4 regions of the Diplocloster hominis genome follow, and region 1 is predicted to be linked to each of the others. Evidence: predicted binding sites of a transcription regulator. Region 1 holds the regulator's gene; each other region holds the start of a gene.
The links. Region 1 encodes Rex, which represses fermentation and respiration genes when NADH is low (regulators of the CRP and FNR family bind a similar motif). Its sites were predicted from a motif close to ATTGTTAANTANTTAACAAT; they were not measured.
Positions count from the first base shown of each region.

Region 2: a site for Rex is predicted at 4,066-4,085, ahead of ABC831_RS16325 (phosphoenolpyruvate carboxykinase (ATP)). Genes of this name have one in related genera too.
Region 3: a site for Rex is predicted at 6,437-6,456, ahead of ABC831_RS23340 (glycerol dehydrogenase). Genes of this name have one in related genera too.
Region 4: a site for Rex is predicted at 2,016-2,035, ahead of adhE (bifunctional acetaldehyde-CoA/alcohol dehydrogenase). Genes of this name have one in related genera too.

Region 1 covers NZ_JAWDIY010000047.1:5,688-13,773, forward strand. The annotation lists gene ABC831_RS24125 (beta-L-arabinofuranosidase domain-containing protein) at 1-2,172, opposite strand, end outside; gene ABC831_RS24130 (DeoR/GlpR family DNA-binding transcription regulator) at 2,774-3,391, opposite strand; partial or broken gene ABC831_RS26600 (DeoR family transcriptional regulator) at 3,377-3,574, opposite strand; gene ABC831_RS24135 (ABC-F family ATP-binding cassette domain-containing protein) at 3,713-5,623, opposite strand; gene ABC831_RS24140 (redox-sensing transcriptional repressor Rex) at 5,820-6,482, shown strand; gene ABC831_RS24145 (NAD(P)H-hydrate dehydratase) at 6,483-7,970, shown strand.
Region 2 covers NZ_JAWDIY010000018.1:1,824-9,909, forward strand. The annotation lists gene ABC831_RS16310 (biotin transporter BioY) at 1-331, shown strand, start outside; gene ABC831_RS16315 (AI-2E family transporter) at 872-2,050, shown strand; gene hydA (dihydropyrimidinase) at 2,107-3,480, shown strand; gene ABC831_RS16325 (phosphoenolpyruvate carboxykinase (ATP)) at 4,222-5,895, shown strand; gene ABC831_RS16330 (acyl-CoA carboxylase subunit beta) at 6,099-7,535, shown strand; gene ABC831_RS16335 (OadG family transporter subunit) at 7,551-8,086, shown strand, end outside.
Region 3 covers NZ_JAWDIY010000042.1:32,617-40,702, forward strand. The annotation lists gene ABC831_RS23310 (alpha-N-acetylglucosaminidase) at 1-862, shown strand, start outside; gene ABC831_RS23315 (sulfatase family protein) at 878-2,248, shown strand; gene ABC831_RS23320 (helix-turn-helix domain-containing protein) at 2,255-2,494, opposite strand; gene ABC831_RS23325 (hypothetical protein) at 2,610-3,050, opposite strand; gene ABC831_RS23330 (DUF2975 domain-containing protein) at 3,097-3,660, opposite strand; gene ABC831_RS23335 (AraC family transcriptional regulator) at 4,319-5,170, shown strand; gene ABC831_RS23340 (glycerol dehydrogenase) at 5,312-6,409, opposite strand; gene ABC831_RS23345 (hypothetical protein) at 6,656-6,976, shown strand; gene ABC831_RS23350 (hypothetical protein) at 7,160-8,053, opposite strand.
Region 4 covers NZ_JAWDIY010000013.1:116,969-125,054, forward strand. The annotation lists gene adhE (bifunctional acetaldehyde-CoA/alcohol dehydrogenase) at 1-1,992, opposite strand, end outside; gene ABC831_RS13695 (dihydrodipicolinate synthase family protein) at 2,667-3,605, shown strand; gene ABC831_RS13700 (ABC transporter substrate-binding protein) at 3,775-5,142, shown strand; gene ABC831_RS13705 (carbohydrate ABC transporter permease) at 5,248-6,123, shown strand; gene ABC831_RS13710 (carbohydrate ABC transporter permease) at 6,120-6,959, shown strand; gene ABC831_RS13715 (iron-containing alcohol dehydrogenase) at 6,977-8,053, shown strand.

The DNA of each region.
Region 1 (8,086 bases):
GGGATCGCTGCCGAATTTGATATCTATATCATTGTACTCATTTTTCGGAGCAAGTTTATTGTGATTCCATTGAATCGTTTTTCCGTCTCCACCGGTGGTTGCCAGTGTAAGCCGGTAGGTACTCCCGCTTAACATTCCGAATGCGTCGCCCAGAACAGAGGCTAAGGTCGGATTTTGGTTTGAAGTTCCGGTGCTTATGATCTGTTCAATAATATTCGGGTTGTCTTCTAACGCATGCAGCAGCCAGTTGTCAATATTCCCCTGGATATTTCCGCCTACGTAACCTTCCAGATTCAGGTCGGTTAAATGGCTGGAAGCACGTTTGGTATCCGGAGCCATGAGCGGAGGATTCATAGGAATCTCGTCGTCTTTCGGATATTCGGGATCTGTAGGTTCTATTACTTCACCCTGTTCGGGATCGGTTTCTTCACTGACGTTTACATTCAGAACCAAAGAAGCAGTCCGGAATACATTATCCGTGGCGCTGATGACGAAGCTGTCAGGACCGGAATAACCGGCGTTGGGTGTGTACACCAGAGTTCCATTGGATGCGTTAATGAATGCCTGTCCGTTCTGAGGCGCCGAAGCGATGCGATAACTGACGGGGCTGCCATTTGCACTGGTGGCGCTGCAGTCTGTGATGGATGTGGCGCTGTTTTTGTAGCAGCTCAGATTCGGATCGCCTGTAATGGTATCATTGAACACAGGAACGTCAGCCGGGTTATCGTTAGACTTTACAGGAAGCTCAGAGCCGCCTACGTCGCCGACAAAGGAGAACGCATCGAAATAGATCGATGTGCCGACATTGGCGTCACTGCCGTTCACGCGCATATTTAGCTGGTTCACATTATGTAAGTATAAATTGCCGTCATCTTCCCCGTGGGTGCTAAAATACTGAGACCAGGTCCTGTTATTTAACGGAACGCGTACCCAGCCGCTGAATCCGGGATCCAGAACGATCATATGATTGTCATCGACTGTTTTGGTCTGCCAGGAGTCCCCGTTCTGTACGTAGAAAACCACTCCGGATTTCAGTTCCATTGCATGAAGGACATCATCATGGGTGCCTTCCTGGAAAGCGAAATGAATTTGGGCAGAATCACCAAACTCTGATGCATCCGCGTAAAACCATGCTTCGGTTGCACCTCTCCAGTCCATAACAGCTCCCGGTGCCCCAGGGAGTTTGAAATCCAGATCTCCATACCAGTCACGGGTGTTCAGGCTTGACCATGCTAAAGCATTGGAACCGTCCACACCTTTACCTGCCGCTACAGATAAACCACAGGTAGGAGCATCTCCTAACGACATACCGGAATAATCTCCAAGCATACCGCCTTCGGCAACAGTGAGTATGGAGTCATCCATATCTTCAATACTCCAGGCCTGCTGGATCGTAGGCGGGGTATCCGTAGGAAGAGAAGTTCCATCGTCGAAATTACCGACCACACCGATGCTGTCAATCAAAGCTGTTTTATTCTGTGTGGTTCCGTTCCCATTTATATGCATATTCAACTGATTTACATTTTTGAGATACAGCGTGTCATCACCCATCCAGTAAGCGCTGAATGTGGAACTGTCCAGAGGAATTCTGACCCAGCCCCGGAAACCAGGTTCCAGGTTTACACAGCTGTCGCTGACGGTTCCGCTTTTCCAACCGCTGCCATCGTTGGTTCCGTAGGCTGCCCCATTTCTTAATGCGAGAGCATGGAGGCCATTGCCGCTGCCGTCTGATTTAAACATTTCTTCCTGAAATGCAAACCGGATCTGACTTGATTCAGAACCAAAACTGCTCATATCAGCGTAAAACCATAATTCCTGTGCTCCGCTCCAGTCGGTATTTTTGGTACCTTCCGGCAGCATATGATAACGTAGATCGCAATCGCTGTAAGCACCTTCTCCTGCCAGGTCTGTAAAGGCCAGAGCATTGCTTGCGTTTACACCGGCTCCTTCACCGAGAGACCAGGAGTATTTTCCATCACGGAGCATTCCAAACGGGTCTGCGATAGAATTTGATAAATCCTCACCTGATATACCGTCCATTCCCCAGACTTCCTTAAAAGATAAAGCGGCTGAGGGTTCTGCCTTAGCCGTTAAGCCGGTGGTCAGGACTGACGGCAATAACACGGCGGCGGACAGTAACAAACTGATACTCTTCCGTAACATTCGGTTCATAAAAAACCTCCTCATAAGTTATAAAATTGTTACGCTGCTAAAAAACGTTAAATAAAACGTTAAATAATTGATTACTTTTGTCTCCGTAAAAATGATCACCCTCCGTCATGTTAGGATTGATTTATAAGTTACATCGATGTAATTTAACAAAATTATTAATAAAACTATTGTAAAATAATTACAAAAAAGTTTTAACAGTCCCTTAACAATTTGTTTATATTTAAAAATTTAGTAGATATCAGGGGAAAAGTCAATGCGAGAGCGACAGTATGAGAAATACTTACATGCGATCAGAAAACGATCACGTAACGATTAGAAATGATCACGCAGGAATAATTATTTCTTTCCACGGAAGTGCTCATAGCAATAAAAAATAGTAGCGCTCGAAAAAGCCTCGCTGACTATTTTTCATGCATCGCACGTAAGTGCCCAAAATACGGGCACAAGTGCTCATAGCAACAAAAAATAGTAGCGCTCGAAAAAGCCTCGCTGACTATTTTTTATGCATCGCACGTAAGTGCCCAAAATACGGGCACAAGTGCTCATAGCAATAAAAAAACAGCCTCTATATAAAAAATAGAAGCTATTCAATCAGAGTAGATTATTCATCTTCTTCGGGATAAATAATCTGGCAATTATTTTTCTCAAACAACTCGAAATATTCCGGCGGAGGCTTAATGTCCGTCACCAGATAGTCTATGTAATCAAAACCGCAGGTCCTGCTGAAATAACGGCTTCCGAATTTTGTGCTGTCACACAGCAGAATCCGGGTCTGGGAGTTTTCCAGCATGGCCAGCTTATAGCGGGACTGATCGACGCTGGCTTCCGTAATCCCGTCGGGGATCAGCCCGGTGCAGGATATGATGGCAAAATCCGCATAAAATTTGGATAATGCCAATATTGTATCGCTCCCGGTGGTACTTCCCATCTGACTCTCCACTTTGCCGGACGGAAAGAAAATATCCCAATCTGTCTGTTGAGACAAAAACTGCGCACAGCTCAAACCATTCGTAACCACCGTAAGCTTCTGCATCTGTGTCAGACTCATAGCCGCGTAGTAAACCGTCGTACTGCAATCCAGAAAAACCGTGCTGTAATCTTTCACTAACACGCTGGCCAAATCACCGATTCTTTTCTTGACTGTGATATTCTTGGTCTGGCGAATAGATGAGGCGGGTTCTGTATTACCACTTTCATATAGAATAGCCCCACCATGCACTCGATGTATCAAATGGTATTTTTCTAATGTAGTTAAATCCCGTCTGATTGTTGCCGGACTGGCATATAATTCCTTACAAAGCTGCTGCACCGTTACAGCCTTTTTTTCCTGAATATACTCCAGTATTTGGCAATATCGTTCTGTCAATACCACTTGATATTCCTCCCATGTATCACTAGAAAGATATTCCTTTTGTCTTCACAAAAAATGTTATATAAATTGTATTAAAATGTCAATGAGTGATCAGTTGGATGACAAAAACTTACAATTAGCGATGAAACAATCAGGTAGGCATCAAGCTTTGATCAATTATTTTTTCAGCTATTCGGCTAACTCCTCCCAGCTTATCATTAGTTTTTCCAATTGCCCTGAGATATCGGTTTTTTCCTTATTTAATAAGATACATTGTTCCACATCCGTATAGATCTCCTCCAAAGTCAGCAGCCGGTCAATCTGTGCGTCCCTGGTTTCCAGCTCTGTGATCTGCTCTTCTATTCTGCGCAGATCATTTTCGCGTTTCCGGATTCTGGCCTGTTCCTCTTTCTGCTGCTGCCAGGTAAGTTTGTTTTCTGATACCGAATATCCGTCATCCTCCATATCGGTTGTGCCTGCATAGATCTGTGTTAACTCATCCCGTTTCGATAGATAATAATCATAGTTACCAATATAATTGACCAGAGTCTGGCCGGTCAAATCCAGAATCCGGGTAGCCGTCTCATTGATAAAATACCGGTCGTGAGAAACATAAAACACCGTGCCGGTATACTGCTTCAAAGCGTTTTCCAGAATTTCCTTGGAAGCGATATCCAAATGGTTGGTGGGCTCATCCAGAATCAGAAAATTGGCCTCGGAGAGCATCAGCTTAGCCAGGGACACCCGGCCCCGCTCCCCGCCGCTCAGATCCCCGATCCTCTTGAATACATCATCTCCGGTAAATAAAAATGCCGCCAGCACATTCCGGATCTGGGTATTATTCAAATCCGGATAGGTATCCGACAATTCCTCGAACAGAGTCTTCTCCATATGCAGAACATGATGTTCCTGATCATAATAACCGATCTGCACATTCGTCCCCAGAATAATATCCCCTTCGTCCGCTGGAAGCAGACCGTTAATAATCTTTAGAATCGTAGTCTTTCCTGTGCCATTATTTCCAATAAGCGCGACCCGTTCTCCCCGCTTGATATCAAAGTGAATCCCACGGAATAACTCAAGAGGAGGGAACGACTTCGAAAGATTCTCCACCGACAGCACGTCATTCCCGCTGGTAATCCTGGGCTCCAGATGTATCCTCATCTGGGCGGTATCCTCCGCCGGTTTTTCCAGCACCTCCATCTTATTCAGAAGCTTCTCCCTGCTTTCCGCTCTGCGGATGGATTTCTCCCGATTAAAAGAACGCAGCTTCGCGATCACATCTTCCTGGTGCTTGCGTTCCCGCTGCTGATTCAGATACTGTTTCACCAGCGCGTCCCGCAGCATCGCCTTCTTCCGGGCAAAATCCGTATAATTTCCCTGATAGACCGTCGCTTTCGTCCGTTCCAGTTCAACCACCTTCGTCACGATCCTGTTCAGAAAATACCGGTCATGGGCTACCAGAATCACGGCCCCCGGATACCCTTTCAGATAAGTCTCAAGCCAGGTGATCGACTGCATATCCAAATGGTTTGTCGGCTCATCCAGCAGCAGGATATCCGGGTTGGACAGCAGAAGCCTTCCTAAAGACACCCGGGTCTTCTGGCCGCCCGAGAGCGTGTCCACCTCTTTATCAAAGTCCTCCTCCCCGAACCCGAGCCCTTTTAAAACCCCTGTGATCTCACTTTTATAAGCATACCCGTTTTTCAACTCAAACTCATGGGTCAGCCTGGTATAAGTCCCCATCAACTCCTCCAGCGCATCCCCCTCCACTGATTTCATATCGATCTCAATCTGCCGGATCCGCTGTTCCATATCCAGGATATCTTGTTTCACCGACAACAATTCCTCATAAATGCTGCGCCCGCTGATCAGCTCCTGATGCTGTGCCAGATACCCAAGGGTTTTTCCCTTCGCCATCACCACTTCCCCGGAATCCGCCGTCAGCTCCCCTACGATAATTTTAAGCAGCGTGGATTTCCCGACCCCATTATTTCCCACGATCGCCGCTTTTTCTTTTTCTTCTATATGAAAAGAAATATCTGAAAGAATCGTTTCCTCTCCAAAAGCCTTATGTATACTCTGGCAAGCTAATATCATACCTACCCAGTCCTTTCGTCCAAACTCTGTATTCCGCACATACAGTTGAAACCATTATAACCTGACGGCCGGTTCCATTCAATAGTTTCTTATATTTGGCGCCGCCAACCAATTCCCAACTTTCCCCAATAAGGTTTGACAATAATTTGGCAGATATTATATAATGGAAGCATGATATGAGCTAGGAGGAAGTACCGTGGAAGAGAAGGAAATTTCAAAGGCGGTTATTCGCAGGCTGCCAAGATATTATCGTTATCTGGGAGAATTGATGGAAAGCGGCGTAGAGCGGATTTCTTCCAATGAACTGAGCGAACGGATGAGGGTGACGGCGTCGCAGATACGCCAGGATTTGAATAATTTCGGTGGGTTTGGCCAGCAGGGATATGGTTATAATGTTAAATATTTATACGATGAGATCGGACGCCTGCTGGGACTGGATAAGAAACATAATGTCATCATTATCGGCGGAGGAAATCTGGGTCAGGCGTTGGCTAATTATCCGGCATTTGAAAAACGGGGATTTATTGTAAAAGGGATCTTTGATATTAATCCGAAGCTGTCCGGCAGGACAGTCCGGGGGATTCCAATTATGCCCATGGAACAGATGGAAGAGTTTATTAAGGAGAATGACATTCAGATAGCGACGCTGACGCTTCCAAAGACGAGCGCTACGGAAGTGGCCGACCGGCTGATTTCTTACGGCGTCCGCGCGATCTGGAATTTTGCACATACGGATCTGAATGTTCCGGAAGGTGTGATGGTGGAGAATGTACATCTCTCCGAGAGCATTATGCGTCTGTCTTATAATCTGACCAGATATGAGGAAGAGCATAAGCAGGAGATAAAGGGGAAGAAATAATTGAAGTATTTATTGAACTCTCAGGAAATGAAATGCTGTGACAACTATACGATTGAAAAAGTAGGGCTGCCCTCCATGGTACTGATGGAAAGGGCAGCTCTAGCTGTAGTTCGGGAGGCCTTGTCCTGCGGCTGTGATCTTAAGCGGGTCCTGGTGGTGTGCGGTACAGGGAATAACGGGGGAGACGGCATGGCAGTGGCCAGACTCCTCCATGAAAAGGGAATACCGGTGGATGTGTATCTGACGGGTCAGGAGGAGAGGTGTTCTGCCCAGGCGGCTGCACAGTTGGGAATTTTACGTGCAATTGGGCTGGAACCGGTAAGCAAAATGCCTTTGTCGGAATATACTATGATAGTGGATGCTATTTTCGGCATCGGACTTACCAGAGAGGTGACAGGTGATTATGCGCAGTGTATCCGGCAGGTGAATGAGTCAGGAGCCTTTGTTCTGTCCGTGGATGTGCCCTCCGGCATTAACGCGGATAACGGCCGTGTGATGGGCGCTGCGGTAAAAGCGGATGCCACGGTGACGTTTGCATATGAGAAGATAGGCCTGCTGCTGTATCCGGGAGCCGGATATGCAGGCAGAGTAACGGTGCAGGATATCGGAATTAACTGCCGGGGACTGGAGAAGCCTCCCCGTGTGTATACGTATGGGAAAGAAGATCTTAAGCGTCTGCCGATGCGGCCGGCGTATTCGAATAAGGGTTCTTTTGGAAAGGTTCTTCTGGTGGGCGGATCGGTCAACATGGCCGGAGCGGCTTATTTCTCAGCAAAGGCTGCGTATCGGACGGGGGCCGGACTGGTACGGATCTATACCGGTGAGACAAACCGCCATATTCTGCAGAATCTGATTCCGGAAGCGGTGCTGACTACTTATAGGGAAGAGGAAGCTTCCCTGGAAGCATTGAAGGAAAGCCTCAGATGGGCCGATGTGGCCGTAGTGGGACCCGGCCTTGGAAGAAGCTTTACCGCGCTGCGGGTTTTGGAATATATAATGAAAAATGCGCAGATACCCCTGATTATTGATGCGGATGGTCTGAACCTGCTGGCCGGGCATCCGGAATGGCTTAAGAACCATAAGCAGCAGGTCATCATAACGCCTCATCTGGGAGAGATGAGCCGGCTGACGGGTAAAGAGATATCGGATATCTCATCAGATCTATTGAATACCGCCGGAGAGTTTGCGGGGGAGAATGGGTTGACCTGTGTTCTGAAAGATGCCAGAACGGTTGTGGCCGCACCGGATCAGAGGCTCTATATCAACCGGACCGGTAATAACGGAATGGCCACCGGCGGATCAGGGGACGTTCTGACTGGGGTGATTGCGGGACTGATTGCCCAGCATATGCAGGTGGAGGAGGCGGCAGCTTTTGGAGTGTTTCTGCATGGATTGGCTGGAGATGCCGCGGCAAAAAAGTGCGGAATGTACAGTCTGATGGCACATGACCTGGTGGATAGCATTTCGGAAATATTAAAACCGCAGTAAATGCGGCACTGGAGGAAACGGATACACCATACCTGAATTTTAGCCGCAGATCATGCGGCACTGGAGGAAATGGATACACCATACCTGAATTAAGCCGCAGATAATGCGGCACTGGA
Region 2 (8,086 bases), on a different contig from region 1:
TGCAAATTTTACAGCAGGGTTTCAGATTCTCATGGGGCCGACAGGCGGTTTTATTTTTGGCTTCCTTGGTATGGCTGTACTATGCGGGCTTGGAGGAAAACAGAAAAATAAGCCCCTCGCAATCCTTTTAAGCCTGAGCGGACTGGCTGTCTGTCATTTGGCCGGAGCGCTGCAGTTTTCCATGATCACTTCCACATCCATAGGTCAGGCACTGTTAATCGCGTCTGTCCCTTATCTGATCAAGGACGTGATTTCCCTTGTAGTCGCTTATGTTGCGGGGACAATACTCAGAAAGAGATTGGCTTCGGCCGGTATTTTGATTTATGCATAATATTGATATGCTGAAAATCCCCACATGAGCGCGAAATATTATGAACGTCAATCACAATGAATGAATAACGAAATGAAGTCCAATACTGCTGAACAATAATTCACCCATTGTATTAAGATATAATTGGGTTGAATGTATTGATCAGCAGTATTTGTATTTACGGCCAAATAATTAAAGTCAATATAAAAAAGTACTGCAGAGCATATAAAGAAAGGATGCTAAGAATTATAAGTAAATGAAGCAGAGACTTATAAAGAAAAGAGGCAGAGACTTATAAAGAAATGAAGCAGAGAATTGTAAAGAAAAGAGGCAGAGAATTATAAAGAAATGAAGCAGAGACTTATAAAGAAATGAAGCAGAGAATTATAATGAAATAAAGAGGTGAAATTTAAACAATTAAGTGTGTTTGAGTGAAATAAATGTAATCCGACTTGTAGTGAAATAAATAAATGTAATCCGGCTATTCTTGCGAAAAGAAATAGATTGTAGTATGATAGCAGTAATTATAAGATCGCATAAAAGATGAGGAGAAGTCTGCGTATGGACCTGAACAAAAAAAATTCCCGAAAGATATTTGGATTTATTGCATTTGGAATCATTTTATTTGTCGCAATGGAAAATCTGAGCGCTGTGGCGGAGGCCGCTGGCTGGGTCCTGGGTCTTTTTTGGCCGTTTCTGCTGGGACTTTGCATAGCTTTTATTTTAAATATACCCATGCGTCTTTTGGAAGAAAGAGTTTTTGCGGGCCTGAAGGGGAAAAAACCATGGAATAAAATCTGCCGTCCGGTCTGCATGGTTTTAGCTATGGTCATTATACTGGCGATTGTATTTTTTGTCATGTTCCTGGTGCTGCCGGAGCTGGTTCGAACCTTTACCATACTGAGCAGAAGCATCCCGGCCTTTGTAACCGATGTACAGAACTGGCTCATAAAACTTGCGGAAGACTTTGACATATCCGCCAGCACCATCCAGAATATATCCATTGACTGGGATAAGATGATCAGTACGGCGGTCACGTTCCTGCAGGATGGAGCGACCACTGTGCTGAATACAACTATAGGAGTCACCACCTCCATAGTAAACGGAGTCGTCAATTTTTTCCTTGCGGTTATCTTTGCCATCTATATTCTGGCAGCAAAAGAAAAATTGGGCGGACAGATACGCAAATTTCTCCGGGCGTTTATCGACACGAAAAAAGCGGATCAATTTCTCTATGTATGCAGCCTGTCCAGCAGGATCTTCGGTAATTTTGTCAGCGGACAATGTACGGAAGCGGTAATTCTCGGAACACTGTGCTGGCTGGGGATGCTCCTTTTACAGCTGCCCTATCCGCTTGTTATCGGTGCCCTTGTCGGCCTCACAGCGTTGATTCCCATTTTCGGCGCATTCATTGGATGTGCGGTAGGCGCGTTCCTGATTTTGATTGTAAGCCCGATCAAAGCCCTGATTTTCATCATTTTTTTCCTGGTGCTTCAGCAGATCGAAGGAAATCTGATCTATCCGAAAGTGGTGGGTACTTCCGTGGGGCTGCCCGGGATCTGGGTACTGCTGGCGGTCACGATCGGCGGCAGCATGTTCGGCGTTATCGGTATGCTGGTATTCGTCCCGCTCTGTTCTGTTCTCTACTGCCTGTTCCGGGAAGCGGTTAATCACCGGCTGATCACCAAGGAACAGACAACAGCCAGGAAGCCGACCGTGCCAAAAGAAACAAAACGATAAATCGAGTAGAGTAAGAGGCATTCAACATAAATCATTCAGAGGGAGGTTATAAGAATATGGCAGTCATAATCAAAAACGGTACAGTTGTATCACCAACCCAGAGTGTCATACAGGATATCCGAATGGAAGGGGAAAAAATCGCGCAGGTGGGGGAGAACCTGCCGGTAACCGCAGACGACACGGTCTATGATGCCCAAGGCAAATTAGTATTTCCCGGCTTTATCGATGCCCATACCCATATGGACATGGATAACGGTAAGATAGTGACCGCAGACGACTTCGCATCCGGCGGACGGGCGGCTATCGCGGGAGGCACGACCCTGCTGATAGATTTTGCGACCCAGGATAAGGGCCATCTAATGGGTGAGGCATTCTATCAGTGGATGGCGAAAGCAGAGCAGAAGTGTTCCTGTGACTATGCATTTCACATGGCCATCATAGACTGGAACGAGGAAACCAGACAGGAACTGTCTAATATGTTCCGGATCGGAGTATCCTCCTTTAAAGTATATCTGGCCTACGACAATCTGCGGATCAATGATCGTGAGCTCTACGAGCTCCTGTGTGACATGAAGGAACTGGGTGGTATCGTCGGCGTTCACTGTGAAAATGGAGATCTGGTCAATGAGCTGGTGGCCGAACAGCTGGCGGCGGGCAACACAAGTCCCGCAGCACATCCGGCATCCAGGCCTGCGGAAGTGGAAGCCGAAGCCATATCCCGCCTCCTGTATATAGCGAAATTAGCCGACTGCCCCGTCCACATCGTCCACTTAAGCACGAAACTGGGACTGGAAGAAATCCGGAAAGCCAGGGCCAACGGCCAGACCGTCTACGTTGAGACCTGTCCCCAGTACCTGATCATGGACGACCGTGTGTACAGCCAGCCGGAATTCGAGGGAGCCAAATACGTGTGTTCCCCGCCGATCCGCAAAAAAGAAGACCAGGAAGCCCTCTGGGAAGGCATCATAAACGGAGAAATACAAACTGTAGCCACGGATCACTGCAGCTACAACTTCCACGGCCAAAAAGACTTAGGAATCGACGACTTCTCCAAGATCCCCAACGGCCTGCCCGGCATCGAGCACCGACCGGAACTGATCTACACCTACGGAGTCAAAACCGGACGCATCACCAAAGAAAAAATGTGTGAAATCCTGACTGCCAACAACGCTAAAATATTCGGCTGTTACCCGCAAAAAGGAGTCATCGCGCCCGGCAGCGACGCTGACATCGTGATCTGGCAGGACTGCCAGGAACCCATCACTGCCGCGGCCCAGCACCACAACGTAGACTACACCCCCTACGAGGGAATAGAGGTCCTGGGCAAGCCAGAGACCGTATTCCTCCGCGGCCAGGAAGTCTACCATGACGGAACGATCCTACAACCTGAGCTCGGCATCTACATAAGCCGTGAACCAGGCGGACTATAACACGTTCCGCTTAAGTACGAACACACGAAAAGAAGTCACCTAATTAAATGTACGCCTTAAATGTACCCCTCGCAAAATTAAATAGACAATTAAAAAAGCAAAAACTGCTGCACTGCCCTGTGTAATCAGGCAGTGCAGCAATTTTTTAGCAGCCAATATCCGGTACCTTTCAGGTCCCCCCTTTATTACAATTCCAAACAAAAAAACAAGCAGACTGCAGTACATGGAAAACGGTCTGATTTAACCAAGGGAGGGGAGCGAAACGTCGGAGCCTTGCGGGGATGGGCGGAAAATCTCGCGGGGACAAATCGCTTGAGGCCGGACCTTAGAACAGGTTACGCAGATGGCGGGAGAACCTCGCAGGGCCTGGAACACTGTTCGAGCCGTCCTTTGGCGAGTTTGTTCCAGGCCCTGCCAATAAGAGGTTCTCCCGCCATCGGAGTTACCTGTTCTTAGGCCCGGCCGAAGCGATTTGTCCCCGCGAGATTTTCCGCCCATCCCCGCAAGGCTCCGACGTTTCGCTCCCCTCCCGCCCCTTCACCCGGCCTTTCCCCCCGCTCATATATCCAAAGCCCCCTGAAATTACTTGTCAAATATTTCACAATTTCCCCGCGGAATAGCTTGACTTTTAAACTGTGAAATGAGATAATAGACCCAAATTGCGAATCTTATCGCAGTTGCATAATCCGGCCGTTAAGAATGAAAAGATGCCGGATAGATAGAACTAAAGGAGGACAAGATATGTCAACAAAAGCGTTTTATCCCAGAAACGAAATCGGCGCTGGCAAGGTTGGTTTTGCTAAAACCAGATCCATCATCGAAGCTGCTTTCTATGGGAACAATGTGGTTAAGGTTAACACCTTAAAAGAGGCTTATAATCTGGCCAAGAATTCTCCTGGAACCGTAGTTACTGACATGCCGGTTTACAGAGGCGAAGAATTCGGTCTTGAGCCCGACGCTAAGGTTTTGTTGTTTAATGATGGTTCCATTACCGGCCGTTACGCTGCTGCGAGAAGAATCGCCGGCGAACCCAATGTGAACTGTGATGAATTAGATAAAATGACCATGGACGCTGTATATGATACCAGATGGAAAAAAATGTATCATGCAGAGGCATATGTAGGACTGGATCCTGAATTCATGGTAAAAGCCCACCTTTTGATTCCGGAAGGCGAAGAGAATATCATGTATTCCTGGTTGTTGAATTTCCAGTATCTGAGTGACTATTATGTAAAGATGTATAAGGATTCCGTACCGGTAGGTGACGGAAAAGAGCCTGACATCTATATCTTCTCAAATCCCCAGTGGCCCGGCACCGACAAACCCGGATATGATCCGAAATGCCTGTGCTACTTCAATACAGATCAGAACTGTGCCGCTATTCTTGGTATGAGATACTTCGGTGAACATAAAAAAGGGACCCTGACCATGGCTTGGGCGATCGCTAACCGCAACGGTTACGCTTCCTGCCACGGCGGACAGAAGGAATACACTCTGGCCGACGGCTCCAAATATGTTGCTTCCGTGTTCGGTCTGTCAGGATCCGGAAAATCTACCCTTACCCATGCAAAACATGATGGAAAATATAAGATCCAGGTGCTTCATGATGATGCTTTCGTAATCAACACCGATACCTGCGCGTCCGTAGCTCTGGAGCCTACTTACTTTGATAAGACCCAGGATTATCCGACCAACTGCGAGGATAATAAATATCTGTTAACGGTCATGAACAATTCCGCGACCCTGGATGAGGACGGAAAAGTTGTAATCGTCACAGAGGATATCCGGAATGGCAACGGACGTGCGATCAAGTCCAAACTGTGGTCTCCGAACCGGGTTGACAAGATCGATGCTCCGGTTAACTCTATTATCTGGATCATGAAAGACCCGACGATTCCTCCGGTTGTTAAATTAAAAGGTGCTTCCTTAGCCTCCGTTATGGGTGCGACTCTTGCAACCAAGAGATCCTCTGCGGAGAGACTGGCTGAAGGCGTGGATCCGAACGCACTGGTTGTGGTTCCTTACGCGAACCCGTTCCGGACCTATCCGTTGTCCCATGACTTTGACAAATTCAAAAAATTAGTTGCTGAGAAAAATGTAGACTGCTATATTGTCAACACCGGCGACTTCATGGGCAAGAAAGTAAAGCCTGCCGATACGCTTGGCATCCTGGAAGCGATCGTAGAAGGCAAAGCGGACTTCAAACCCTGGGGACCTTTCTCTGATATTGAGATCTTTGACTGGGAAGGCTTCGTACCGGATATGAATGATGCAGATTATGTTGCTCAGTTAAAAGCCAGAATGAACGATAGATTAGAGTTTGTAAAATCCAGAGACACCTTCAAAGACGGTTACGATAAACTTCCTGCTGATGCTTTAGAGGCAATTCAGAAGGTAGTAGACGAATTAAACTAATTAGAACTAACAGAGGGCTGTTCTGAAGATAGGACAGCCCTCTCATAAGATGACTATAGGATCTGGCGGAATTTATATCGAGCGGCGGCCACCGCGCGCCCGCCCGTAGGGCATGATATTACGGGATGTAAATTATGGTAGGCTTATCCGCTTTGAAAATGGCGGATCAGATATAAATTATAGAATAATATGGAGGGTGAAACATGAGTAACAATGCAACAAATGCGGCAAGACAGAGAATTGACGCTCTTCTGGACGCAAACAGTTTTGTTGAAATCGGTGGATATGTTACGGCAAGAAACACAGATTTTAACTTAGCGGCAAAAGAAACACCCGCAGATGGGGTCGTAACAGGTTATGGTGTGATTGATGGGAATCTGGTGTATGTGTATAGCCAGGATGCCTCTGTAATGAACGGTTCCATTGGCGAAATGCATGCGAAGAAGATTGCAGGTTTGTACGATTATGCTATGAAAATGGGAGCTCCGGTGATCGGTCTGGTAGACTGCGCGGGCTTACGGCTCCAGGAAGCTACCGATGCATTAAACGGTTTTGGCGAGATCTATCTGAAACAGTCCCTGGCTTCCGGCGTGATTCCTCAGATTACAGCTGTTTTCGGTACCTGCGGCGGCGGTCTGGCACTGGTTCCCGGTTTGACGGATTTTACCTTTATGGAGGAAAAAGACGCGAAGCTCTTTGTAAACAGTCCCAACGCGATAGACGGAAACAATGTGACCAAGTGTGACAGCGCTTCCGCTAAATTCCAGAGTGAAGAAGCAGGACTTGTCGATGTAGTGGCAGACGCTGCTTCCATTTTAGAACAAATCAGACAATTAGTGTGTATGCTTCCTGCCAATAATGAGGATGATATGTCCTATGAAGAGTGTACGGATGATCTGAACCGGACATGTGCAGATCTGGCAAACGCGGCAGGTGATACGGCGATTGCACTTTCCAATATTTCCGATGACGGTGTGTTCTTCGAAGTAAAAAGAGCTTATGGACAGAACATGGTGGCCGGATTCATCAAATTAAACGGTGTGACGGTAGGCGCTTTGGCTAACCGCACAGAGATGTATGACGAAAACGGAGAGAAAACTGCGGAATTCGACAATGTTCTGTCTGTCAAAGGCTGCAGAAAAGCGGCGGAGTTCGTGAACTTCTGCGATGCTTTTGATATCCCGGTGCTGACCCTGACCAATGTAAAAGGTTTCAAAGCCAGCATGTGCGCAGAAAAGAATATAGCCAGAGAGGCAGCGAAGATGACCTACGCATTCGCCAACGCCACGGTACCGAAAGTAAATGTGATCATTGGCGAAGCTTACGGCAGCGCTTATGTGGCGATGAACAGCAAGTCCATAGGGGCAGACCTGGTATTCGCATGGCCTCAGGCACAGATCGGTATGATGGATGCGGGCTTAGCGGCTAAAATCATGTATGACGGCGAAAGCGCGGACATCATCAATGAGAAAACAGCGGAATATGCTGCGCTTCAGTCAAGTGCGCTGTCGGCGGCTAAGAGAGGATATGTAGATAACATTATCGATGCACAGGATACGAGAAAATATGTAATCGGTGCCTTTGAAATGCTGTTTACGAAAAGAGAGGATCGTCCGAGTAAAAAACATGGCACGGTCTAGGAGAGGTGGAAAGATATGAAAAAATTCCTTGTAGCAATATGTATCATGACCTGTCTCTTTTCCTTAACCGCTTGTGGAAAGAAAGTAGAAAGCCCTTTTGACGACTATCGGGATGAGGATTTTCGAGCGAATTCCGAAAGCTTGATTCAGGGTCTCAGCCAGTCGGATGACAGCTATTTGCAGAGCCTGATTGACCAGGAGGACGGAGTGATATCCGTTGCTGCAGAAAACTGGTTGGATGTCAAAGGAGAGCTCGGCGCTTATAAAGAGGCAAAGGACTTTGAAGTGAAACGGGAAGGAAAGCAGTTAAGCGCTATCCTGACCGCTCAGTTTGAGAAGAGAGAGGGAACCTTAACCATTACTTACAATGAGGATCTGCAGCCAACTTCGATCACTGTGGATGTGAATTACAGCATGGGAGAGCGAATGGGAAAGGCGGCCCTGAATACCCTGATGGGTATGGGCACGGTGTTTGTCATTCTGATCCTGATCAGCTTACTGATTTCCTTATTTAAGTATATCAATAAACTGGAAGCGAAAATGAACAAAAA
Region 3 (8,086 bases), on a different contig from region 1:
GGTATTGGACAGGGCGTGGCAGCTGCTGGAGGACAGCGTATACAACAGCTTTCTTCCGCAGCCCGGTGGAGCGGAATCCTTTCTCTGCGCCCGGCCGGATTTCGGCCTTGTGTCGGTCAGCACCTGGGGGCCGAAAAATGTGAACTATGATACCTGCTTTATCCGAAAGGCTGCCCGCCTGTTCTATTCTCAATTCCCTGAGTACCAGGAAAATCCCAGCTATCTGTACGATCTGGCAGACCTCACACGACAGGCGCTCTCCAATATCAGCCGTGTAAAATACGCCCGGCTGATGTACCTCCTGGCTCAGCATCGCTACGAGACATTCCGAAGGGAAAGTGAAGATTTCCTTCTGCTGCTCGAGACGCAGGAACAGCTTCTTTCCTCCCGGCCGGAATTTTCCATGGAAAAGTGGCTGGCACCGGCACGCGTGCTGGATGAAAAGTACAGGGACGAAAATCACAGGGATAAAAAATATGAAGAGCGCCTATTCGAGCGGGCGGCAAAAACCCTGATCACTGTATGGGGCCCGCGTACTGCGGCAGTTCTGCACGACTACTCCGCCCGGGAGTGGGGCGGCCTGACAGGCTCGTTTTATTATATGCGCTGGAAGTATTTTTTCAATACGCTGCTGGATTGGCTGGACGCCGGAAAGCCTTTGAACCTGTCTGTATCCCTGTCCAGAGACTGGGCCGCCAACAGGGCGGAACCGGACGTGGATGACCGCTTCACCATCGACTGGTATACGTGGGAAGAGAATTGGATCAACAGCCCGCTGGTAAACCCCATCCCTCCCCTGGATACCGGTACTGCGGTCCATAACGCGTTTCAACGATTTATCGATGTCTGCAAAGACCACTGAAAAGGAGGAACATCCATGCAGAACAGACCCAACATTGTATTTTATTTTACAGATCAGCAGCGCTTTGACACATGCGGATGCTACGGACAGCCGTCCGACATCACACCAAATCTGGACCGGCTGGCGAAGGAGGGTGTCGTATTCGAGGAGGCATACACCCCGCAGCCGGTATGCGGCCCCTGCCGCGCCATATTCCAGACGGGAAAATATCCCACGCAGACAGGCTGTTTCCGCAACAATCTCGCCCTTCCTAAGGACTGCAAAACATTGGCGAACTATTTCGAAGAGAATGGTTATGAGACTGCTTATGTCGGCAAATGGCATCTGGCCAGCGACGGCGGACTGGAATGCAAACCTTCCGTGGATTATACTGTCACGGCCATTCCGCCTGAGCGCCGCGGGGGGTATACCGGATTCTGGCGGGCATCGGATGTGTTAGAATTCACCAGCCACGGATATGACGGGTATGTGTTCGATGAAAATATGAGGAGGCGGGATTTTAAAGGCTGCCGTGTAGACTGCATCACGGACTTTGCATTGGAATTTCTGGACGTTTACAGGGGGGAAAAGCCCTTTTTTCTGACCATCTCCCATATCGAGCCGCATCATCAGAATGACAGGGGCCACTACGAGGGGCCGGTGGGATCCAGAGAACGATACCATGACTTCGTGCTTCCCAAAGACCTGGAGGTACTGGGAGGAAATGCTGCGGAGGAATACCCCGATTATCTGGGATGCTGCAGACGGCTGGACGACAACTTGGGCCGTTTGATTGACAAACTCAAAGAAAAAGGGCTGTGGGAGAATACGATACTGATCTTCTCCTCCGATCATGGCTCCCATTTTAAAACCCGGAACAATGACGCACATCTCAATGGATACGATGATTACAAGAGATCCTGCCACTCCGCCTGCCTTCATGTACCGCTGGTAATCGCAGGGCTCGGCTACCGGGGCGGCCGCAGGGTCCGGGACATCGTAAGTACTGCCAGCCTGCCAAAAACCTTTCTGGCCATGGCCGGAATCCATGTGGGCAGCGGCATGATCGGTGAAGATTTAAAAACTGTGGCGGATGGTGAGGCCCTGGGGCGGGAAAATTATGCGTTTGCACAGATCAGCGAAAGCCGCGTGGGACGGTGCATCCACACGCCTGAATTTTTATACAGTGTGTATGCGCCCGGAAAGAACGGCGGGGAATGCCCGGACAGTCCGATATATGAAGAAGAATTTCTGTATGACCTTAGAAAAGATCCGTGGGAACTTGACAATCTCGTATCTGATCCGGCTTACGCCGGACAGCGCCGGATACTTGCCGGAATGCTCTGTGATGCTATGGAAAAGGCCGGAGAGAGACGCCCCCGTATCCTGCAGGCAAGGGAGTGTTGAATGTATTTATGTCTGATGTTCCAGGTTGGTATCTGGGGGATCACCGGGCTGGTATTCCAAAATGTCCCCGGGCTGACAGCCCAGGACCCCGCAGATGGACTCCAGCGTAGAGAAACGGATGGCCTTGACTTTGCCCGTTTTCAGGTTGGACAGATTGACATTGGAGATACCGACTTTCTCTGAGAGCTCATTCAGAGACATTTTACGGTCGGCCATGACCCGGTCCAGGCGTAGGATAATAGGCATAATTTCCTCCTGTGTATTCGATGATTTCTTACTTTTGTTTCTGTACTCCAAAGCCTGTGATCCGGCTTGTTTCACGTGCTTCCGTCCGGTTACATGGTCTCCGGTCCGGCTTGTTTCATGCTCTCGGGTCCTGATCGGTTTTGACATCTGCGGGCTTGGGCAGCAGAATACGTCTGAATACGGCAGCGACAGCCAGCAGAACCAGTTCCAGGATAAGAATCAAGGATATCCGCAAACGAAACCCGAAGGCATACAGAATCGTATATACCTCGCAGGTCAGGATCAGGATGTGCACCACCCGGTAGGCTCCGGGTAACAGCCGCGCACTTTGTACGGAGAATTTGGACAGGAACAGGGCAATTGCCTGTCTTCCCACCAGCGCCAGGAATAACGACACTGCAGGGTACAGTAATATCGCATACCGGGGAGCCATCTGTACGGCCTCACTGCCCTGCCACTGTATGGCGATCTGACCGGGCAGAAGTATTATACCGAGAACCGCCAGCAGAAGTTCGGGGATCAGCCCGATCCAGACGGCACGTGTTATTTTACTCATTTTTTTCATTGGACACTACTCCCTTTCCGTTTCCACTTGACAGATGTTATAAAGTCTCATCCGCTTCCTGCTGCAAATAACAACCATAATGGAAAATCTCTGCCACACATAAAAACACCAGTCCCATAAAGAGGAAAGTGATGTTCAGCTGGAACGCAGCCGTCACACCGGACAGTCTGGCCAGAATCCAGGCGGCTGTCTCCGGCAGGACATCTGATAGAAGGATCATCCAGGCAAGCTGCCGGATCTGTCTGACATTGGCAGGCTCGAATGGGGTATAGCTCTTTACGATCCTCTTTAATAGTCCGCGGAGAATCAACAGAGCGGCAAAGCAAAACGCCATCCTTCCTGTAAAGCTGACGAAAAGTACATTGAATGCCTTCACATTTAATCCTTTTTGCGTCAGGATCGTGATACCCCATTTACTTCCCGTCTGCTCTGCCGTGACCGGCGAATGTTCCGGGAGCGGGATAAATCCGTCACTTCCTCTGTGATAATTGATCATAAACAGACCCAGGAGCAGCAGGGCAAAGGTTATGAGCATGATAATTTTGAGCACCTGTGAGATGGTCAGGATTCTTCTGGCTGATTTGTCTATGGTTTCTTTCATTTTACATTCTCCTCCCGGGCTTGGGTTTGCGTTAAATGTGGATTCTTTCTATCCGCAGCATGTATGTACAGCTGAGCATTACATTTATATACTTACCGTTATATGATAGCTTTAAATATTAGCTTTAAATGTTAGATTAATATGCCATTAGCTTTCTATGCTCTCGTCTTACATGTGAGTTATCTTTATATGCTTAACGTTACATTACTCCCTGATAAAACTTTTGTCAATCACTATTTAATGATTATCATTAAATATTTAATCCAATATGATAACGTCCAACATTTTCCAACATTGATGTTTACATGTCCAGTCACATGTCCTCTTATGTTTTCTTATGTTCTGACATTTATCACTTATATGCACTCATATGTTCCAACATTTATCACTTACGTGTACCCAAATGTTCCATCTCTTATAATTTATCTAAAAACCAGCCAAAAACTTCTATTGCATTCACACGTACTCACGGGCTCACTTCCTGATTTTCTGATCATCGAAAGCAGATTCACACTTCCATAAAAATGCAGCTTTTCCATCCCAAACCCTTATGTTATGATTGAGGGAAGGAAAGAAAAAGCCTCTCCTTTTCGTGCAGAAAAAGAGAGGACAGCATAACCTCTGTTCTATATACTAAATACCAAGGAGCTGACCACAAATGGACTGGATAGAACGTTTAAACAATTCGATACATTATATTGAAGAGCATCTGGACAAAGACATTGATTACGGGCAGATCGCCAGGATCGCCTGCTGTTCCGCCTATCACTATCAGAGAATGTTTACCTATATGGCGGAAACCACTCTGTCGGAATATATCCGGCGCCGGCGCATGACCTTAGCCGCCGTGGATCTGCAGGATGAAGACCAGAAAATCATCGATGTCGCTCTCCGGTACGGATACTCTTCTCCCACTGCATTTAACCGGGCATTTCAGAATGTCCACGGGATCGCGCCCTCCCTGGTAAAAAAGGGCGGTGTGCCGTTAAAATCCTATCCGCCAATCAGCTTCAAAATCACAATAAAAGGAGCTGCTGAAATGAATTACCGGATTGAAAAGAAAGAATCCATCCGCATCATCGGTGTGGGGGAACCCCTTCACAAGGAACTGGAAAAGAATTTTGAGATCGTGCCTATGATGTGGCAGAAGGCAGCAACAGACGGGACGATCCCGAAGCTGGCTTCCCTGATGGACAGCGAACCTATGGGACTTCTGGGCGTCAGTGCCTGTAATACCGAAGACTGGAGATACTATATCGCGGTAGCCAGCACAAAATCCATCGATGATACGCTGGAAGAATATCTCATCCCCCCCTCCGCCTGGGCTGTGTTTCCCGGAGAAGGGACGAATCAGTCCATTCAGGAATTAGAAAAGAGGATTGTGACCGAGTGGCTGCCCTCTTCCGGCTATGAATACGGAAACGCGCCGGATATCGAGGTTTATCTGAATCCCGATCCCCAGAACGCCAAATATGAGGTATGGATTCCGGTTGTAAAAAAGGACAATTGATTCACATACTCGAAAAAGAGAACATGCGCTCAGAAGAATCCTGGCTTACTGATGATCCATCTGTCAGCATAAAGCCACTATCCCTGAGAACCTGTTCTCTTTTATTTTCCGCTATTACGAAATTGACTCTTTCTTACAGATTTATTCCGCTGCGTAATACCTTCCAAGAGCGTCTGCTCCCATAATGGCCGCATAGACATCTTCCGGAGTCACCTCAAAAGGCATATTTCCCAGCGTGTCATTCTCTGAGCAGGCCAGTTTTGCCACTTCCATGATCTGCTCGGGATTTACTTCCCTGATCCCCAGATCGGCCAGCGTAGTAGGCAGTCCCACCTCCATGCAGAAATCCAGTACCGTCTCGATCTCTTCCATATCGGCATTTTCCAGAACCAGCTGTACCAGTGTCCCGAAGGCCACCTTTTCTCCATGGTAGAAAGCATGGGTCTCAGGGATCGCCGTCAGCCCATTGTGGATGGCATGTGCGCCGGCCAGTCCGCCGCTCTCAAATCCGATGCCCGACAGGTAGGTATTCGCCTCGATGACATGCTCCACCGCTTTCGTGCAGGCTTTCGCCTGGACAGCCAGATATGCACTGACTCCGCTTTCCAGCAGGGTTTCATAGCACAGCTTCGCCAGGGCCATGGCCGCCAGCGTGATCTTTCCGCCCACGCAGTTGCCTGCATCGGATCTTTGGCAGGCTCTCGCCTCAAAATACGTGGCCAGCGCATCCCCCATTCCGGAAACCAAAAGCCTGGCCGGTGCTTTGCACACGATGTCTGTGTCCACCAGAACCAGATTCGGGCTGGCCGGCAGGAACAGATATTTTTCAAACACGCCTTCGTCGGAATAGATGACGGACAACGCGCTGCAGGGAGCGTCTGTGGAAGCAATGGTGGGAACAATCACTACCGGAAGTCCCATGTAATAGGCCACCGCTTTCGCCGTATCATGAATCTTGCCTCCTCCGATTCCAACGATGGTATCACAGCCGGACGCCTTGCATTCTCCGATCAGCCGATTGATCTCTGTCATAGAGCATTCTCCGTTGAAATTTTCAAATATAAGCTGGAGTTCCGCATCCTCTTTTCCCTCCAGGATCGCAGGTTCCACCCGTTTTCTGCCTGACTCGCTGGTCAGAATACAGATTTTTTTGCCGTAATTTCCCGCATAGCTGCTGAGTTTCTTGATTTCACCCTTGCCCTGGATATATCTGCTGGGGCTGCCAATAATGTTTGCCATACTTACGTCCTCCTTCGGTTTCCATTGTTCGTTATTTTTTTAACATACTTTTATTATTATAGAAGCCGGCCTTGGCGTCAATCTGTAAACTGACAAAATTTTATCTTCCCCTTGGCTTTTACATGGACAACTTGCCCTCCAGCTCTCCCGCATTATTGATATTTCCCAACATCCAGGCCCTGCACCGCTTTTTTTACTACAAAATTACTATGTTATAGAAAAATGAGGTCGGCGGCTGGTTCCCTTGTGGAGGTATATCCTCCGCATCAGGCGGCCATGACCGGCCCCTGGCCTATGGCACACCGAACCTTTATCCTGGATGATACCCGCCGCCGCGCCTTATCCCAGGCCTTAAAATACGCGACCGATATTTTTTCCTCTCTGGTGGATGCGCAGGACGTACTTTACCTTGTAAAGAAACCAGACGTAAGTGAAGTGCAGGAGCAGTTATTTACCAACTCTTTGGAAAGCTTTCTCCTGCTCTGTACACAGGAGGCACAAGGCCAGCCTTTAAGCCTCCGGCCGGCCGACGCCATCGCCTGCACCCGGGTTGAATCCGGAGCATGACGCTATCCTGCGGCACAGTTGAGTCCCTGGGCTGGATCGCTCCCTGGGCTGAATCGCCGTCTTTGGCCTGATATCGCTGTCTCTGGCCTGAATAAAAGTCCCTAATCTGAATGTAAAAAGAGACCGTCTGTATACGATTGATCTCGTAACTCAGGCAGTCTCTCTGGCTTGACATGCATATTACTAGTTTTCTAATATTTTTCTAACATTTTCTTCTGTGGTGTTACATTTTTTTGCTATTATTTCGTTGGTTTCTCCCTGTTCGTGCAGACGGAATATTCTTTTTGTAAGGTCGATTCCTTTTTCGATACCTTTTTCAATCCCTTTTTCCATTCCATCTTCCATCAACATCTGTCCCAACCTGGTCATAGCGATTACCTCCTTAATATCCCGCAATTCCATCTCATCCAGCAGTTTGTCTGCCAGCGCGTACAAGACGGCCTGCATTTTTTTCAGTTCTTCTTCCTCAACCTCAATCACCGATTCGTTTAGAATTCCCAGCGCCTGCTTAATTCTGTCTTTTGGGCGCATCGTTCCACCCATCAGAGGACTAAGCAGCATTGGCAGCAGGTCCTCTTTATACAATATCTCGTTGGCGCTGACTTTCTTCTGAAGCACCTCGAAAATCAGTCCGGCATCCGCGCTCTTTAGCCGGATCACCTTTACCCGGTACGTATTCAATCCTTCCGTAAATTCCGAACGTATTTTCTTCGTATCCGCAGTACAAATCACACAGGTAACCACCGGAACCTGATACCTTCTGCTTGTCGCCGCTTCGTACTCCCGGAAGCGCTTGAGGTCAGCGAGCCGGATGGGGTCACTTTCAAACTCCAGATGAAGCCAGCTTCCATCCTCCAGTTCATAGTTAAAATCCTGGTACATCTGCCTGGCCTCCAACTGAACCAGCTCGGTCGGAGCAATGTAATGAACCCGCTGGTAAATACCCAGATACCGAAGCAGTTCCGTTCCAAAATACTGGGCCGCTGTCTTCATCACCATATCCTCCAGATGATAATTGCCAGGGGGCTGCCCGTGTTTGTGGTTTTCTTCCATATAGCTATTCCTTTCCAAAGCCATAAGAAAGAACAATCTCTATAAAATTTTCGCCGG
Region 4 (8,086 bases), on a different contig from region 1:
CATAACGTCGATACCGGACGCGCTGGTCAGGCCCTTTGGCTGGCTCATCATATTGTCTACGTCCACAATCGCCATATTCGGCAGCAGTTCATAGTCGGCCAGCGGATACTTCACTCCGGCCTCTTCGTCCGTGATGATGGCGAAAGGAGTTACCTCCGAACCGGTTCCGGAAGAGGTGGGGATGGCTACGAAATAAGCTTTCTCGCCCATTTTCGGGAAGGTATAGATACGTTTCCGGATATCGATGAAATCCATAGCCATATCATGGAAGTTTACTTCCGGATGCTCATACATGACCCACATGATTTTAGCCGCGTCCATAGCGGAACCGCCGCCCAGTGCGATGATACAGTCAGGCTCAAAGTTTAACATCTGGCGGGTTCCCTCTTTGGCACAGGTCAGGGTCGGGTCGGGAGCCACATCATAGAAGCAGGTGTGCTGGATGCCCATTTCGTCCAGTTTCTGCTCGATCGGATTCACATATCCGTTCTTGTAAAGGAAAGTATCGGTGACAATGAAAGCTTTTTTCTTGCCCATCACCGTGCCCAGTTCATCCAGAGCCACCGGCATACAGCCTTTCTTGAAGTAAACCTTTTCAGGTGTTCTAAACCACAGCATATTTTCTCTCCTTTCGGCAACGGTCTTTATATTGAGCAGATGCTTCGGTCCGACGTTCTCCGATACGGAGTTGCCGCCCCAGGTACCGCAGCCAAGTGTCAGGGAAGGATTTAATTTGAAGTTGTAAAGATCACCGATTCCGCCGTGGGAGGAAGGAGTGTTGACCAGGATTCGGCAGGTTTTCATTCTGGCCGCATGCTCTGCCATTTTTTCTTTTTCATTGGTGTTGATATACAGGGAGGAAGTATGGCCGTAACCGCCGTCGGCGATCAGCTGTTCGGATTTTACCAGGGCCTCTTCAAAGGTTTTGGCTTTATACATAGCCAGTACCGGCGACAGTTTCTCATGTGCGAATTCCTCGGAAATATCTACGGATTCCACTTCACCGATCAGAATTTTGGTTTTCTCCGGCACGTCCACACCGGCCAGTTTCGCTATGGTGTATGCGGACTGTCCTACGATCTTGGCATTTAAGGCGCCGTTGATGATGATCGTCTTTCTGACCTTCTCGATCTCGTCGGGTTTCAGGAAATAGCATCCGCGATAGCTGAATTCGTCTTTTACCTGTTTGTATACTTTATCCAGAACGGTAACGGACTGCTCAGAAGCGCAGATCATACCGTTGTCAAAGGTTTTGGAATGGATGATAGAGTTGACCGCCATCCGGATATCCGCCGTGTCATCGATGATAACCGGAGTATTACCGGCGCCGACGCCCAGTGCCGGTTTTCCGGAGGAATACGCACTCTTAACCATACCGGGGCCGCCGGTTGCCAGGATGATGTCGGCTTCCTTCATAACCTCGTTGGTCAGTTCCAGGGAAGGTACGTCGATCCAGCCGATGATGCCTTCCGGTGCGCCTGCGGCTACAGCCGCATCCAGAACGATTTTCGCCGCCTCGATGGTACAGTTCTTCGCCCGGGGATGGGGGGAGATGATGATGGCGTTTCTGGTCTTTAAGGAAATCAATGTTTTAAAGATCGCGGTGGAGGTCGGGTTCGTGGTCGGGATGACCGCTGCCACCAGACCGATGGGGTCCGCTACTTTTTTGATACCGAAGGCGGGATCCTCTTCCAGAACTCCGCAGGTCTTCATGGTTTTGTATTTATTGTAAATATATTCGGCTGCGTAATGGTTTTTGATTACTTTGTCCTCTACCACGCCCATGCCTGTTTCCGCCACTGCCATTTTGGCAAGGGGAATTCTCTGCTTGTTGGCTGCCATGGCCGCTGCGAAGAAGATTTTATCGACCTGTTCCTGAGAGTAGGTGGAGAATTTTTTCTGCGCTTCTCTCATCGCTTTCATTTTCGCCTGGAGCGCTTCCACACTGTCGATGACGGCGGGTACCGGGGTTTGGGTTTCTTTCTTTGCCATAACGAATCCTCCTATGATAACTATTTGATAATTTTTTAACAATCTCTTGACACTGCCTATTATATGGGATCGTTAAAAAAATGTCAATCATTCTTCGTTAATTTTTTAACTTTCCACATTATGACTGAGATTATTCAAATATGAGGTTGATTTTGTGTAAAGTAGCTATTTGGAAATGTAAGAAGATGGAAGTTTTACTGGATAAACTGGATATTTATGAAAGAAATAGGGAGATTCAGGTTGGTATATGAGGAAATTCGACTAAAATCGGGGGGGATTAAAAGTTAATGCCAAAAGTAATGGCATCGTTATTCCCGTATTCCCCCCGTATGGCAAGTATGTCGTTCTCCTGACAGACTGTATTCAGATTTTCAGACAGTCTCCTGGAACTCTATTGATTACGGGGATTTATATACATATTAGTGTATCATCTCAGATCAAAGACATAAATAGTGCACAAAAATAGTGGAAATATTTTTTATATATTTCATAAAAAAGAAAATTTTTTCCAAAAATGGTTGAATTCTTTTTTTTCTGTGCTATGATAAAAATAACTTAAACGAGCGTACGGCACAATTATGAAAAATCCCCGTCCGTACCGCAGAACTTTAAGTTGCCGGCAAACAAATCATGTGTGGGGAATCCCGGAATGGGAAAAGGAGGATATGAAAATTATGAAACCTGAAGAACTCAAAAAAGCATTAAAAGGTATTTGCGCAATCGCTGTTACTCCGATGACCGAAGACAGACAGGTGAATTATGAAGGAGTCAGGAATCACATCCGTTTTCTGATCGGCAAAGGAATCAACAAAGACAACAACTGTACTCTGGTTGTGGGCGGAAGCACCGGTGAATGCGGAGCTCTTACGATTGCTGAACGTAAAAAACTGATTGAAACAGCTGTGGACGAAGCGGGGGACGAACTTCCCATCATCGCGGGCTGCAATCACAGCAATATCGAGGATGTCAAGGATCTGATGGCTCACGCAGAGGGCGTAGGAGCTGCGGGTGTTATGGTTCTTTCTCCTTATTATTACGTTCCTACCGATGACGCGGTTTTGAGGTTCTACAAAGAGATTTCAAAGGCGGCGAATATCGGAATCCTTCTATATAATAACCTGGAAGTTACCCATAAGGATGTTCCGCTGGAAGTAATGGAACAGCTGGTAGACAGCTCGAATGTAGTAGGTATCAAGGAATGTACCCCGAACTTTGCGAAAATGGAAAAAGTAGCCCGGAAGATCGGCGGCAAGATCGCTGTAATCAACGGTCATGGTGAATTCTTAGAGCCGTTTGCGGCTCTGGCCGGAACCGCAGGCTTCATCTCCAGTACCTCAAACTTCGCACCGGAAATCGCAGTGGAAATGTGGAAAGCCAGAAGCGCCGGGGATTATGTGGCGGCAAAGAAGATCCGCGACCGGTTAACCCCTTATCTGGACCTGGCAGCGGCAGAATCCGCAACCGGCGGAGAGCCTGTTGTACTGGCGATCTTAAAGAGAGCAGCAGCCTTAGTTGGTTCTGAATGCGGACCCGGACGTATTCCGCTGCCGGAGATCACCCCGGAGCTGGATGCTAAGATTGAGAAGATGCTGAAAGAAGTTGGGTTAAAATAAAGAGTTACATACACGAATGTTACATATTCAAAGAAACAGGTGATGATTTATGAACTACGGCGGCCCGGATGCCAGGGTCAGGCAGCGGGCCGCTTAATGAAAGAATACCCGGAGGGTATAACCATTATACCGGCAGAAACACGGTATAGGAATGAAAGGGGAAGGTTGAATGAAACGGTTATTAGCATTGGCAATGGCAGTAATTATGGCGGTATCCTTAACAGCGTGCGGCGGGGGAAAAGAAGAGCCGGCAGCCGATGACAAGGGCGGCAGCGCTCCGGCTGGTACAGCGGCAGGTGATTCGGATACCAAAGACGCCAGCTCAGGCGGTAAAGTAGAGCTTCAGCTGTTAAGACTGGGGGATCTGACCAAGGCAGAACCTATTTTCGCACCGATCGTTGAACAATTTGAGAAAGATAATCCGGACGTTACGGTTAAATTTGACGCGATGGCTTGGACAGAGGCAACTACCAAATTAAAACTGTTGGGCGCGCAGGGAGAACTGCCGGATGTGACCTTTATCAATATTGCGAATGGATGGGATCTGGCTTCGGAAGGATATCTTTCTGATCTGTCCGGGCTTGTGAAAAATGATCCGAACCTGAGCAAAGATATTCCGCAGTCCGTTATCGATATCGCCACAACAGCCGACGGAAAAATGTATTGGGTACCGTCCGCGACCGGCGCATTCGGACTTTGGTATAATAAGGAGCTCTTCGAGCAGGCGGGCCTGGATCCGAACGAACCTCCGGCTACCATGGAAGAGATGATCGCTGACGCAAAGACGATTACGGAGAAAACAGGTGTTCCCGGACTCGGCTTTGGTGTAAAGGCTATGGAAGATTACGCAAATGTAATTGAAAGCTTCTATTCCAGCTATACCGGAGTTGACATCTGGGATGACGGGAATAAGTGTTTCTCATTTGAAAAAGATGAAAATAACAGAAAACTGTTTGGAGACTGCCTGTCAGAAATTTATAAAATTGTCAACGAATATGGAATCATTCAGCCAAACCCGGAAGAATACAATCCCTATGCGCTTCGGACGATGTTCCGTGACGGGCAGATCGCCATGTATATCGACGGTGTATGGGCAGTAAAAGAATTGCTGGACGAATTGGATAAAGGGGAAGACAGCAAATTTATGACCGCACTGTTCCCCGCAGGACCCGCAGGATCTCATCCGATCATGGGATGTGACGGCTGGGCTATCCCTTCCGAATGTAAGAATCCCGATGAAGCCTGGAAACTGGTACAGTGCCTGATGTCCTCCGATAATCAGACCAGACATGCGACCATGTGGGGCTTACTGCCCATCCTGGAGTCTGAAAAAGGCAAAGAAGAATTCTCAGATCCTTATTGGGGACCGTTATCCGAACAATTACAGACCGTGGCCGCCCGCCCGAAGGATAAACAGGTAGCCATGATCGAGCAGGCCATCGCGGATGGTGCCCAGGCGGCGGCACTTGGCAAGATGACACCGGATGAAGCTATGGACTTTATGATCAGTACGGTTACGTCGAATTACAGTGAGTAAAAATGATATCCTTATTGGGCGGTCCGCGTCCAATGAGATCTGGATGGTGGGCAGGTTTCCTGCCCATCAGTCTTCCCGGAAATTCATGAGAGGCAGGGTTTTACTATGAAATTAAAAAGACGAAAGGGGCGGCTTCCCTATATCTATCTGACACCAGCGATGATCGTTATCATAGCTATCTTTGCAATCCCGCTAGTGAACTTGATCTGGTATTCGTTTGCAAAAGTAAATCTGATCGGAAAATTCCAGAAGTGGGTTGGATTAAAGAATTTTTCCTATATAGCGACACCGGAATTTATGCAGACACTGGGACGCACGGCGGTCTGGGTCGTATTTGGAATCCTGGGGATCTTTATTGTGGGAACCATTTTGGCGCTTTGCCTTAATAAACCGATTCCAGGACGGGGATTCATGCGGACGGTTGTCATTATTCCATGGGTAATCCCCCATGTGTTTGCCGGTACCATGTGGAGCTGGGTATTAAACTCCTCCAACGGTATTATAAATACGATCCTGCTGAAGCTGCATCTGATCGATCAGCCAATCAGCTTTCTGGGAGTAGACCTGGCACTGGTGACGATAATCTTTATCCGGATCTGGAAGGGTGTGCCTTTCCTGGTCATGAGCCTTCTGTCCGCATTACAGGCCATCCCTGCGGAGGTGGAGGATGCGGCGAGGTTAGACGGCGCGCTGGGCTTTAAGTATTTCGCACATATCACGCTGCCGCTGTTAAAACCGGTCATGGTGATGAGCGGAACGATCCTGATGGCGTGGTCTATTACGATCTTCGACCTGGTTTACGTCATTACCGGCGGCGGACCGTTGAACGTGACGGAACTGCTCAGTATTACGATATACAAGAAAGCCTTTGTGAACTCTGATCTGGGCGGAGCAGCGGCCATTGCGGTATTTACCATGGTTCTGGTATCGATTATCGCGTTCTTCCTGATGAAGCGCAATGTAAAGGAGGAAAATCAATGAATGCGAAAAAGAGAAGAAAAATGAAAACAGCTGGTAATTATATTCTTCGGTATTTTTTGATCATCTTCTGGATGTTAGTTGCATTGCTGCCCATCTATGTGGCGGTCATGACCTCCATTACGCCTTTTGAAAAGCTGGGGGAGGCGATGATCTTCCCCAAATATTTCCGCTGGGAGAACTATGTGGAGCTGGCGACACAGACACCGCTGTGGCAGTATCTGAAAGCTTCGATCATATATGCTGTGGGAACCAGTCTGTTTACCGTGGTGATCGCGATATTGGCGGCCTATGCATTGTCCCGGTTTAAGTTCAAATTCAAGGTCCCGTTTCTGATGATGATCGTTGCGATTCAGGTCGTACCGCAGATCGTTATTGTAACCCCTTTATATGGCCTGTCCTATTCAACGGGGCTGTATGATAAATATATACTGATCATCATCGCCATGGTGGCAACGGCGATCGCGAATCCGATCCTGCTGCTGAAAGGGTTCTTCGACAGCATCTCGGTAACCCTGGAGGAAGCGGCTGTGGTAGACGGCTGTACCAGAGTGGGAGCACTGGTGCGGGTTATTCTCCCGGTATCGCTTCCGGCGGTGACGACCGCGTTCGCCTTGTCCTTCTTCAATGGCTGGGATGCCTATCTGTATCCGATGATCCTGACCTCCTCGCCAGGTAAGGTTTCGATGACGGTCGGATTGTCGAGGATGGTAGACATTGTAACCCCGTGGAACTGGATCATGGCAGGCACGGTCATCGCGATTATTCCTCCGATTTTCATTTACCTTCTGGCACAAAAATATCTGATCGGCGGTCTTACAGCCGGCAGTGATAAATAATAAAGGAGAATTCAAACATGGAAGAGGTAAGTTTTCTGAAAATAGGCTGCAGCAGATTTATATATGGAAAGGACACCGCAGCACTTTTGCCGGATGAGATCCTGCGCTACGGGAAAAAGGCATTTATCGTGGGCGGTCCCACCACCCTGCCCCTGGTCACTAAGAAGGCAGAGGCCGGGTTCGCGGAAAAGGGGATAGAGGCTGTGTATCGTGTAATGGATGAGCCGAACTCCGTGGATTTTGCCAAACGCCTGAGTAAAGCGGCGAAAGAGGCCGGAAGTGAACTGGTGGTGGCCATCGGCGGCGGTAAGTGCATGGATCTGTGCAAAGTGTTCTCCGATATGGCGGGTCTTCCGATCATAACGGTGCCCACCTCGGTGGCCACCTGCGCCGGCAGTTCCGCAGTGAGCATCATGTATACAAAAGAGAACGGCAGCTATGACTGTTCCATCCCGAAGGAGAAAGAGATCGACTCTGTACTGGTGGACCTGGATATTATCGCAGCGTCGCCGAAGCAGCTGTTCGCGTCCGGTATCATGGATTCGATTGCGAAACTCCCGGAGATCGTCAACGGCACGGCCAAACTGACCTATCCGGAAGTATCCCTTCAGAAATATATGGCATATTCCAATTCTATATTTATCTATGATTTCCTGACCAGATTTGGCGTGCAGGTATATGAAAACCCTATGGGGGATGAAAAACTGCTGCAGGATCTGACCTTAATCAATCTGATCGTCACCTCCATGGTCAGCGGTTTCTCCAGCGGCTCCGACCAGCTGGCAGTGGCTCACGGCCTGTACGACGCGGTCCGCAAATTTTTCCCGGTGGAGGCCAGAAATGCTTTACACGGAGAGATCGTAGCGGTAGGTGTACTGATGCAGATGCGGTTCAACCACGAAACGGAGACGGAATATCAGAAGATACTGGGGATGATGAAGAAAATGAATATGCCCCTTACTCTAAAGGACCTGGGTGTAGAGCCAACGCAGGAAAATATACGGACATTAAAAGAGTATAATATTATGAAAAATAATATTGTAAAACCGGAAGATCTCGCACGACTGGATCAGGCCTTTGAAGAGATTATATAACTTCGCACCCAGGATCAGGTAACTGCTGTTTGG